DNA from 2 places in the Pseudonocardia ailaonensis genome. Region 2 is predicted to be linked to the other one. Evidence: riboswitches for the same ligand, from Rfam matches in the RefSeq annotation. Region 2 holds a riboswitch; the other holds the start of a gene.
The links. A riboswitch is a leader RNA that binds a small molecule or an ion and turns the genes downstream of it on or off. The one in region 2 is predicted to bind cobalamin.
Positions count from the first base shown of each region.

Region 1: another riboswitch for cobalamin. It lies ahead of ABD324_RS19500 (ribonucleoside-diphosphate reductase subunit alpha); the one in region 2 lies ahead of ABD324_RS07185 (hypothetical protein).

Region 1 is NZ_BAAAQK010000012.1:208,126-212,822, reverse strand. It holds gene ABD324_RS19520 (pyridoxamine 5'-phosphate oxidase family protein) at 1-232, shown strand, start outside; gene msrA (peptide-methionine (S)-S-oxide reductase MsrA) at 298-801, shown strand; gene ABD324_RS19510 (ArsR/SmtB family transcription factor) at 924-1,274, shown strand; gene ABD324_RS19505 (cation efflux transmembrane domain-containing protein) at 1,271-1,924, shown strand; cobalamin riboswitch at 1,968-2,170, shown strand; gene ABD324_RS19500 (ribonucleoside-diphosphate reductase subunit alpha) at 2,288-4,697, shown strand, end outside.
Region 2 is NZ_BAAAQK010000004.1:156,389-161,085, forward strand. It holds gene cobA (uroporphyrinogen-III C-methyltransferase) at 1-1,050, shown strand, start outside; partial or broken gene ABD324_RS07180 (histidine phosphatase family protein) at 1,047-1,514, shown strand; cobalamin riboswitch at 1,541-1,735, shown strand; gene ABD324_RS07185 (hypothetical protein) at 1,771-2,142, shown strand; gene cobT (nicotinate-nucleotide--dimethylbenzimidazole phosphoribosyltransferase) at 2,297-4,012, shown strand; gene ABD324_RS07195 (hypothetical protein) at 4,326-4,649, opposite strand.

The DNA.
Region 1 (4,697 bases), on a different contig from region 2:
GGCCTGGATCGTCGAGGACGACCTGTTCCGCGCCCAGTACCCCGCCGTCCCCGACGAGACGAGCCCGGGCCGCCGCGCCGACCGCTGGGTCGTGGTCAAGGTCGACGAGGCCTACATCCACTGCCGCAAGCACATCCCCCGCATGGCCCGGGTCACCGAGCGCCGCGAGTGGGGCACCGACGACCCGGCCCGCAAGGGCGGCGACTTCTTCGGCGCCAAGGGCGTGCACTGACCCGCGGGAACGTCCGGGCCCGGTCCGCTGTTGCACCCGTCGGGAACGACTGAGGAGGCACACGCATGAGCGAGAAGGCGATCCTGGCCGGTGGCTGCTTCTGGGGGATGCAGGACCTGATCCGCAAGCGCCCCGGCGTGCTGTCCACGCGGGTGGGCTACACGGGCGGCGACGTGGCCAACGCGACCTACCGCAACCACGGCACCCACGCCGAGGGGATCGAGATCGAGTTCGACCCGGCCGCGACGAGCTACCGCGACCTGCTCGAGTTCTTCTTCCAGATCCACGACCCGACGACGAAGAACCGGCAGGGCAACGACGTCGGCCTCTCGTACCGGTCCGCGATCTACTACACCGACGACGAGCAGAAGCGCGTCGCCGAGGACACGATCGCGGACGTCGAGGCCTCCGGCCTGTGGCCCGGGACGGTCGTCACCGAGGTCGAGCCGGCGGGCCCGTTCTGGGAGGCCGAGCCCGAGCACCAGGACTACCTGGAGCGGCTGCCCTGGGGCTACACCTGCCACTTCCCGCGGCCGGACTGGGTGCTGCCCAAGCGCGCCGAGGCCTGAGCCACGGCCGGGCCGATCGAGTGGTCGCCGAGACGCGCGACCACCACCGTGGCCGCGCCGGGGACGTCGAAGGCCGACGCTTCCTCTCCATCGGCACTCCTGGCTATCATCGCCCCGTGCCGATGGATTGCTGCCCGCCCGACGTGACCCCGGCCGTCGCCCTCTTCCGGTCCCTCGGGGACCCGACCCGGCTCGCCATCGTGTCCCGGCTCGCCGAGGGCGAGGCCCGGGTCGTCGACCTCACGCGGCTGCTCGGCCTCGCCCAGTCCACGGTGTCCGGACACCTCTCCTGCCTTCGGGACTGCCGGCTCGTCGACTTCCGCACCGAGGGCCGGCAGTCCTACTACTCGCTCACCCGGCCCGAGCTGATCGAGCTCCTGCGCAGCGCCGAGAACCTCCTCACCCGGACCGGGAACGCCGTGGCGCTCTGCCCCGTCTACGGCGAGCCGTCGACCGCACCGGCACCGGCATGAGCACCCCCGCCGCGACGGCCGGCGCCGACCGCCGTGCCGTGCTGCGCCGGCGCGTCCGGCTCCTCGTCGCCACCACGATCACGTACAACGTCGTCGAGGCGGTCGTCGCGATCACCTCCGGCACCCTGGCCGGCTCGGTCGCCCTGATCGGCTTCGGCCTGGACTCGGTCATCGAGGTCAGCTCGGCCGCCGCCGTGGCCTGGCAGTTCGCCGGGCGGGATCCCGAACGCCGCGAACGCACCGCCCTGCGCGTGATCGCGTGGTCCTTCTTCGCCCTCGCCGCCTACGTCACCGTCGAGTCGCTCCGCGCGCTGTTCGGCGCCGCCGAGGCCGGGCACTCCAGGGTCGGGATCGTGCTCGTCGCGCTGTCGGTGCTGGTCATGCCGTTCCTGTCCTGGGCCCAGCGCCGCGCCGGGCGCGAGCTCGGCTCGGCCAGTGCGGTCGCCGACTCGAAACAGACCCTGCTGTGCACCTACCTCTCCGTCGCGGTCCTCGCGGGCCTGCTGCTGAACGCGACGCTGGGCTGGTGGTGGGCCGATCCCGCCGCGGGCCTGGTCCTGGCCGCGCTCGCCGTGCGCGAGGGCCGCACCGCCCTGCGCGGACAGACCTGCTGCGCCCCACGGGTGGCCGACGACTGCTGCGAGCACTGACCACGAAACCTGGGGTACCCGATCGTGATCGCCCCCTACATGTAGTGTCTGACGCGCTGGTGGTTCACCCCGTACCCAACGGGGTGAGGCAAGAGGGAACCCGGTGCGAATCCGGGACTGCCCCGCAGCGGTGAGCGGGAACGACCGCCGTCACGAAGCACTGGGTGCGAGCCCGGGAAGCGACGGCCAGTAGGAACGAGCACGACGCCCGCGAGTCCGAAGACCTGCCACCCGTGCGCGCGCCGACCGGCGCGCGCGTGCTCGGGGCCTCGAGGGAAGGCGCCACGGGCGGGCGCTCCCCCAGGTCCCTCCGTCCTCCCCCGCGTGGTCCCGGCACTCGCCGAGCTCGCGAGGAGAGAGCCCATGGCAGCACCCACCCTGGCCCCCGCACCAGCCCGCTCGGACGGCCTGCGGGTCGTCCGCCGCGACGACCAGACCTCCGGGTTCGACGCCACCAAGATCTCGGTGGCGATGACGAAGGCCTTCCTGGCGGTGGAGGGTGGCGAGGCCGGTTCGTCCTCGCGCATCCACCATCTCGTCGAGGACCTCACCGACCAGGTGATCACCGCGCTGACCCGGTTCCCGGCAGCCGCGGTGCACGTCGAGCAGATCCAGGACCAGGTCGAGCTGGTCCTCATGCGCGGTGGGCACCACAAGATCGCCCGCTCGTACGTGCTCTACCGCGAGGAGCGCGCGAAGGCCCGCGAGTCGAGCGCGCCCGCCCCGAGGTCCCCCGAACTGCAGGTCACGGGACCCGACGACCTCCGCGTCCCCCTCGACTGGGCCCGCGTGGAGACGGTCGTCGGCGAGGCCGTGGCCGGTGTCGAGGACGTGTCCGCCGCACCAGTCCTCGCCGAGATCCGCCGGACCCTCTACGACGGCATCTCCACCACCGAGCTCGCGCAGGCGCTGGAGATGGCGGCCCGCACGCTGGTGGAGCGGGAGCCGAACTACTCGACGGTGGCCGCCCGCCTGCTGCTGGACCGGTTGCGCGGGGAAGCGCTGACCTTCCTGGGCGGCGAGACCCCCGACCACTCCGCGATGACCGCCGGGTACCCCGCGTACTTCCGCACGTACCTGGGCCGGGCCGTGGAGCTGGGTCTCGTGGATCCCGAGCTGGAGCTCTTCGACCTCGACCGGCTGACGGCGGCGATCCGACCCGAGCGCGACCTGGACTTCGGCTTCCTCGGCCTGCAGACCCTCTACGACCGCTACTTCCTGCACTCGGGCGGCACCCGCTTCGAGCTCCCCCAGGCCTTCTTCCTGCGGGTCGCGATGGGGCTGGCGCTGCGCGAGATCGACCGCGAGGCCCGCGCGATCGAGTTCTACGAGCTCCTGTCCTCGTTCGACTTCATGGCCTCGACGCCCACGCTGTTCAACTCGGGCACCACCCGCGCCCAGCTGTCGTCCTGCTTCCTGACCACCGTGGACGACGACCTGGACTCGATCTTCCGGGCCTACCGGAACAACGCGTTGCTCGCCAAGTACTCCGGCGGTCTCGGCAACGACTGGACGCCGGTGCGCGGGCTCGGCGCCCACATCAAGGGCACCAACGGCGAGTCCCAGGGCGTCGTGCCGTTCCTCAAGATCGCGAGCGACACGGCGGTCGCGGTCAACCAGGGCGGCAAGCGCAAGGGCGCGGCGTGCGCCTACCTCGAGACGTGGCACGTCGACGTCGAGGAGTTCCTCGACCTGCGCAAGAACACCGGCGACGACCGGCGCCGCACCCATGACATGAACACCGCGAACTGGGTGCCGGACGAGTTCCTCCGCCGTGTCGAGGCGGACGCCGAGTGGACGCTGTTCTCCCCCGACGAGGTCCCGGACCTGCACGATCTCTACGGCGCGGAGTTCGCGCAGGCCTACCGGGCGTACGAGGCGAAGGCCGACCGCGGCGAGATCCGGGTCTTCACGCGGGTCCGCGCGGTCGAGCTGTGGCGGCGGATGCTGACCATGCTCTTCGAGACCGGCCACCCGTGGATCACGTTCAAGGACCCGTGCAACCTGCGCTCGCCGCAGCAGCACGCCGGCGTGGTGCACTCCTCCAACCTCTGCACGGAGATCACGCTCAACACCTCCGCCGGGGACGAGGTGGCCGTGTGCAACCTGGGCTCGGTCAACCTGCTCGCCCACGTCACGGCCGACGGCCTCGATGTCGAGAAGCTGCGCCGCACCGTGACCACGGCCGTGCGGATGCTCGACAACGTCATCGACATCAACTTCTACACGATCCCCGAGGCCCGCCGGTCCAACCTGCGGCACCGCCCGATCGGCCTGGGGCTCATGGGCTTCCAGGACGCGCTGTTCGCGCAGGGCATCCCGCTCGCATCCGAGGCCGCCGTCGAGTTCGCGGACCGCAGCACGGAGCACCTGAGCCATCACGCGATCGCGGCGTCGAGTGCGCTCGCCGCCGAACGGGGCCGGTACGCGAGCTTCGACGGGTCCCTGTGGAGCCAGGGCATCCTGCCCATCGACTCCCTGCGGCTCCTCGACGCCGCCCGCGACGGCGACGCCCTGGACGTCGACCGCTCCACCACGCTGGACTGGGACACCCTGCGCGCCGCCGTCCAGCGGCAGGGCATGCGCAACTCCACCGTCATGGCCATCGCGCCGACCGCCACGATCTCCAACATCTGCGGCGTGGGGCAGTCCATCGAACCCCAGTTCCGCAACCTGTTCGTGAAGTCCAACATGTCCGGCGACTTCACGGTGATCAACCCGCACCTCGTCCGCTCGCTCAAGGAGCGCGGGTTGTGGGACGAGGTGATGGTCG
Region 2 (4,697 bases):
GGCATGGCCTCCGCCCGCGAGATCACCTGGACCGCCCGCCGCTACGCCGAGGGCGACCTCGACGGCGCCTGGTACGTGATCGCGTGCACGGACGATCCGCAGGTCAACGAGGCCGTCGGGGCCGAGGCCGAGCGCGCCCGGGTGTTCTGCGTGCGCGCCGACGACGGCAGCCGCGGCACCGCCGTGACCCCGGCGACCGGCGAGTACGACGGCCTGACGGTCGGGGTGCTGGCCTCCGGCGCCCACCGGCGGTCCGCCGCGGTACGGACCGCGCTCGTCGAGGCCCTGCAGACCGGGCTGGTGAGCGACTCGGCCGAGCCGGTGCAGCCGGGCGTCGCGCTGGTCGGGGGCGGGCCGGGGGATCCGGAGCTGATCACCGTCCGCGGGCGGCGGCTGCTGTCGCGGGCGGACGTCGTGGTGGCCGACCGGCTCGGCCCGCGCGACCTCATCGAGGAGCTGGGCCCGGACGTCGAGGTGATCGACGCCTCAAAGATCCCCTACGGGCGCGCGATGGCCCAGCAGCGGATCAACGAGCTGCTGGTCGCGCACGCGCGGGCCGGGAAGTTCGTCGTCCGGCTCAAGGGCGGGGACCCGTTCGTCTACGGGAGGGGGTTCGAGGAGATCCAGGCCTGCGCCGAGGCCGGGGTGCCGGTGACCGTGGTCCCGGGCATCACCAGCGCGTTCGCCGCGCCGGCCGTCGCCGGGATCCCGGTGAGCCATCGCGGGGTGGCGCACGAGATCGTCGTGGTGAGCGGGCACGTCGCGCCCGGGGACCCGCGCAGCCTCACCGACTGGGAGGCACTGGGCCGCATGAAGGGCACGATCGTGCTGATGATGGCGGTCGAGCGGATCACGCAGTTCGCCGCCGCGCTGATCGAGCACGGACGCCCCGCCGACACCCCCGCCGCCGTGATCCAGGACGGCACCACCCGCATCCAGCGCACGCTGCGCGCCACCCTCGGGACGGTCGCGTCGCAGGTCAAGGAGCAGGAGATCAGCCCGCCGGCGATCATCGTGATCGGGCCGGTCGCGGGCCTGACCGCTGGATGATCTTCCTGGTCCGGCACGGCGAGAGCACGTGGAACGCCGCGGGGTTGCTGCAGGGGCGGACCGCGCACGTGGGGCTCACGGCGCGCGGTCGCTCGCAGGCTCTCTCCGCCGCCCGCTCGCTCGAGGGCGCCGGCGGCCGGATCCTGACGAGCCCGCAGCGGCGGGCCCTCGACACGGCTCTCGTCCTGCGCTCGGCGCTGGGCTTGCCCGTTGATCAGTGCTCTGAGCTGCGGGAACAGTCGCACGGGGAGTGGGAGGGGCGGCCGCTGGCGGACTGCCCGCCCTGGCCTGACGATCCCGACTGGGCCCCGCCCGGCGGCGAGACGGCGCGGGAGCTGCACGCCCGCGCAACGGGCTTCCTCGCGGGGCTGACGGGTGCGGCCGTCGTCGTCACCCACGGGGAGACGATCCGGGCGCTGCTCGCGGCGGCCGCCGGCCTCCCCGTCGAGGCGATGTCCCGTGACGTCCCCGGCAACGGTGAGGTCGTGCCTTGCTTTCCGGGCGCACGCGTGATGTCGTCTGGGATCGACGGCAGTGCAGGAATCCGGTGCGAATCCGGAGCGGTCCCGCCACTGTGACCGGGGAGCACGTCCCCAGGCTCGGCCACCGCCCCTCGCGGGGTGGGAAGGCCGGGGACGTGCGCCGACCCGGGAGCCAGGACACTCGCGGCCGTCGCAGGTGATTCCACGATGAGGGCGCGGACCCTCGAGGAGGCCAACGATGACCGGCACGTCCGGAGCACCCCGGGTGCTCCTGCTCGGAACCGGCGGCGGTGAGGCGGACCCGGTCGGACCGGACCTGCTCGCGGGCGCCGACCACGTCTTCACCGTCGCGGCCGCGGAGTCGGTCGTCCTGTTCTACGCCGAGGCGTGGCGGGTGGAGCGGGTCGACCTCGTCGGCGCGGTGCGGGCGATCACGGACCTGGTGGCGCTGGACTCCCCGGCCACGATCGTGCTCACCGTCGACGGTGACCCGGCGGCCGATCCGGCCTGCCGCGCGGTGGTCGACGGGCTGGCGGTCGCGGGGATCTCGGCGGTCACCGTGCCCGGGGTGTCGGTGGTGCCGCCGCGGCTGAGCCCCCTGCCCTGGTGAACCGCGCTGCCCTGGTGAACCGCGCTGCCCTGGTGAACCGCGCTGCCCTGGTGAACCGCGCTGCCCTGGTGAACCGCGCTGCCCTGGTGAACCGCGCTGCCCTGGTGAACCGCGCCGTACCGGTGAGCCGTCCTGCCTCGGTGAGCCCTGCCCCGTGAACTTCTACGAGGTCCTGCACTCGCGGCGGGATGTCCGGTCCGGGTTCCGGCCGGAGGTGCCGGTCGACGACGCGGCCCTGCTCCGGGTGCTCGAGGCGGCCCACGCGGCGCCGAGCGTCGGGTTCTCGCAGCCGTGGGACTTCGTGATCGTCCGGTCGCCGCGGACGCGGCGGCAGGTCGCCGACCTGGTTGCCCGGCAGCGCGCGGCGTACGCGGCGTCGCTGCCCCGGGCGCGGGCGTCGGCGTTCGAGGCGCTGAAGGTCGAGGCGGTGCTGGACACGCCCGTCAACGTCGTCGTGACGGTCGACCCGACCCGCGGCGGCCGGCACACGCTCGGCCGCTTCGGCCGGCCCGAGATGGCCGCGCACTCCGTGGCCGGGGCCGTGCAGAACCTGTGGCTGGCGGCCCGGGCCGAGGGCCTGGGCGTCGGCTGGGTGAGTTTCTTCGACGACGACGGGCTGGCCGCGCTCGGCGCGCTGCTGGGTCTCCCGGAGCACGTCGAGGTCGTGGCCTACCTGTGCGTGGGGCATGTGCGGGAGTTCGCCGCGGAGCCCGAGCTGGCCAGCGCCGGCTGGGCGCAGCGGCGGCCGCTGGGCTGGGCGGTGCACTCCGAACGGTACGGATCGCGGGCGTTGCCCGGGGAGGTCGCGATGGATCTGATCGACGAGACGGTGGCGGCGATCCGGCCGGCCGCGGCGGAGGCCATGGCCGACGCGCGGGACCGGTTGGACCGGATGACGAAGCCGCGCGGCTCGCTCGGCCGGGTCGAGGACCTCGCGGTGCGACTGGCCGGGATCGCCGGCGAATGCCCGCCGCCGGTGCCCGAGCCCGCGGCGGTCGCCGTGTTTGCCGGGGACCACGGCGTCCACGCGCAGGGGGTGACGCCGTGGCCCCAGGAGGTCACGGCGCAGATGGTCGGGAACTTCCTGGCCGGTGGGGCCGTGGTCAACGCGTTCGCGCGGCAGCTCGGCGCCGAGGTCCAGGTGGTCGACGTCGGGGTGGCCGCGCCGCTCGATCCCGTGCCGGGGCTGCTGCCGCGGCGGGTGGCATCGGGAACCGCGGACCTGTCGGCCGGCCCGGCACTGACCCGGGAGCAGGCCCGGCGGGCCGTCGAGGTGGGCATCGAGGTGGCCCGCGACCTCGTCGCGGCCGGCAACCGGTGCCTGATCACCGGGGACATGGGCATCGCCAACACCACCGCGGCCGCGCTGCTGATCTGCGCGGTCACCGGGGCCACGCCCGAGGAGGCGACGGGCCGGGGAACCGGGATCGACGACGCCACCCTCGTGCACAAGACCGAGGTCGTGCGGCGGGCTCTCGCGCTGCACGCCGTCGATCCCGCCGACGGGCTGGGGCTCCTCGCCGCATTCGGGGGGCTGGAGCACGCCGGGCTCGCCGGGTTCGTGCTCGGCGGGGCGGCGCTGCGGGTGCCCGTGCTGCTCGACGGCGTCAACGCCGGGGCCGCGGCGCTGGTCGCCTCGGTCCTCGCGCCGGACGCGATCTCCTGCTGCGTGCCGGGGCACCGCTCCGCGGAACCGGGACACCGGATCGCCATGGCGCACCTCGGGCTCGATCCGCTGCTCGACCTCGGCATGAGGCTGGGGGAGGGCACCGGGGCGCTGCTCGCGCTGCCGGTGGTGCAGGGCGCGGCCCGGGCGCTGGCGGACGTCGCGACGTTCGACGCGGCCGGGGTGGCGGACAAGGACGCCTAGGAGGGTGCTGAAAAGCTCCGGCCGTAGCGAGCGACGTCCAGGTGGTGGCATCGCAAGGCAACGCCGCGAGGTCGCCGGCTGGGCGGCGCGCAGCAGGCCCGAGCTTTTCAGCGCGCTCCTAGGGAGTGTCTGACGGAGCGCCGTCGAGTCCGCGGCGTTCCAGGTGGGTGCCCCGCAAGGCGGCGACGGGCCCTCATACCGGGCGTATTCGGGCCTGTCGCCACCGCCGCGGGGTGCCCGCCTGGGGCGTCGCGGGCCGACGGGGTCCGTCAGACGCTCCCTGGCGGCTGCCGGACCGGGCGGGGCCCGGGGCTCAGCGGGGGAGGCGGTCCAGGATCTCCGCGAGGGTGGACGTGATCCCGGTGAGCTGGGTGTCGATGCCCTCGAGACGGTTGTCCACGCCGTCCAGACGACGGTCGATCCCGTCGAAGCGCTGGTCGACGCCGTCGAAGCGCTGGTCGACGCCGTCGAAGCGTTGATCGACGCCGTCGAAGCGTTGATCGACGCCGTCGAATCGGCGGTCCACCGCGTCGAAGCGCTCCCGGGCCTCGTCCCGGACCTCGGTGACGAGCTCGTAGAGCGCGGCGATGTCGTTGTCGTGCTGCGCGAGCCGCTGCTCGACGGTCTTCGGGGCCATGCGCAGAGGCTAACCGGGCGACCGGTGCCCGCGGGGCGGAACGGGAGA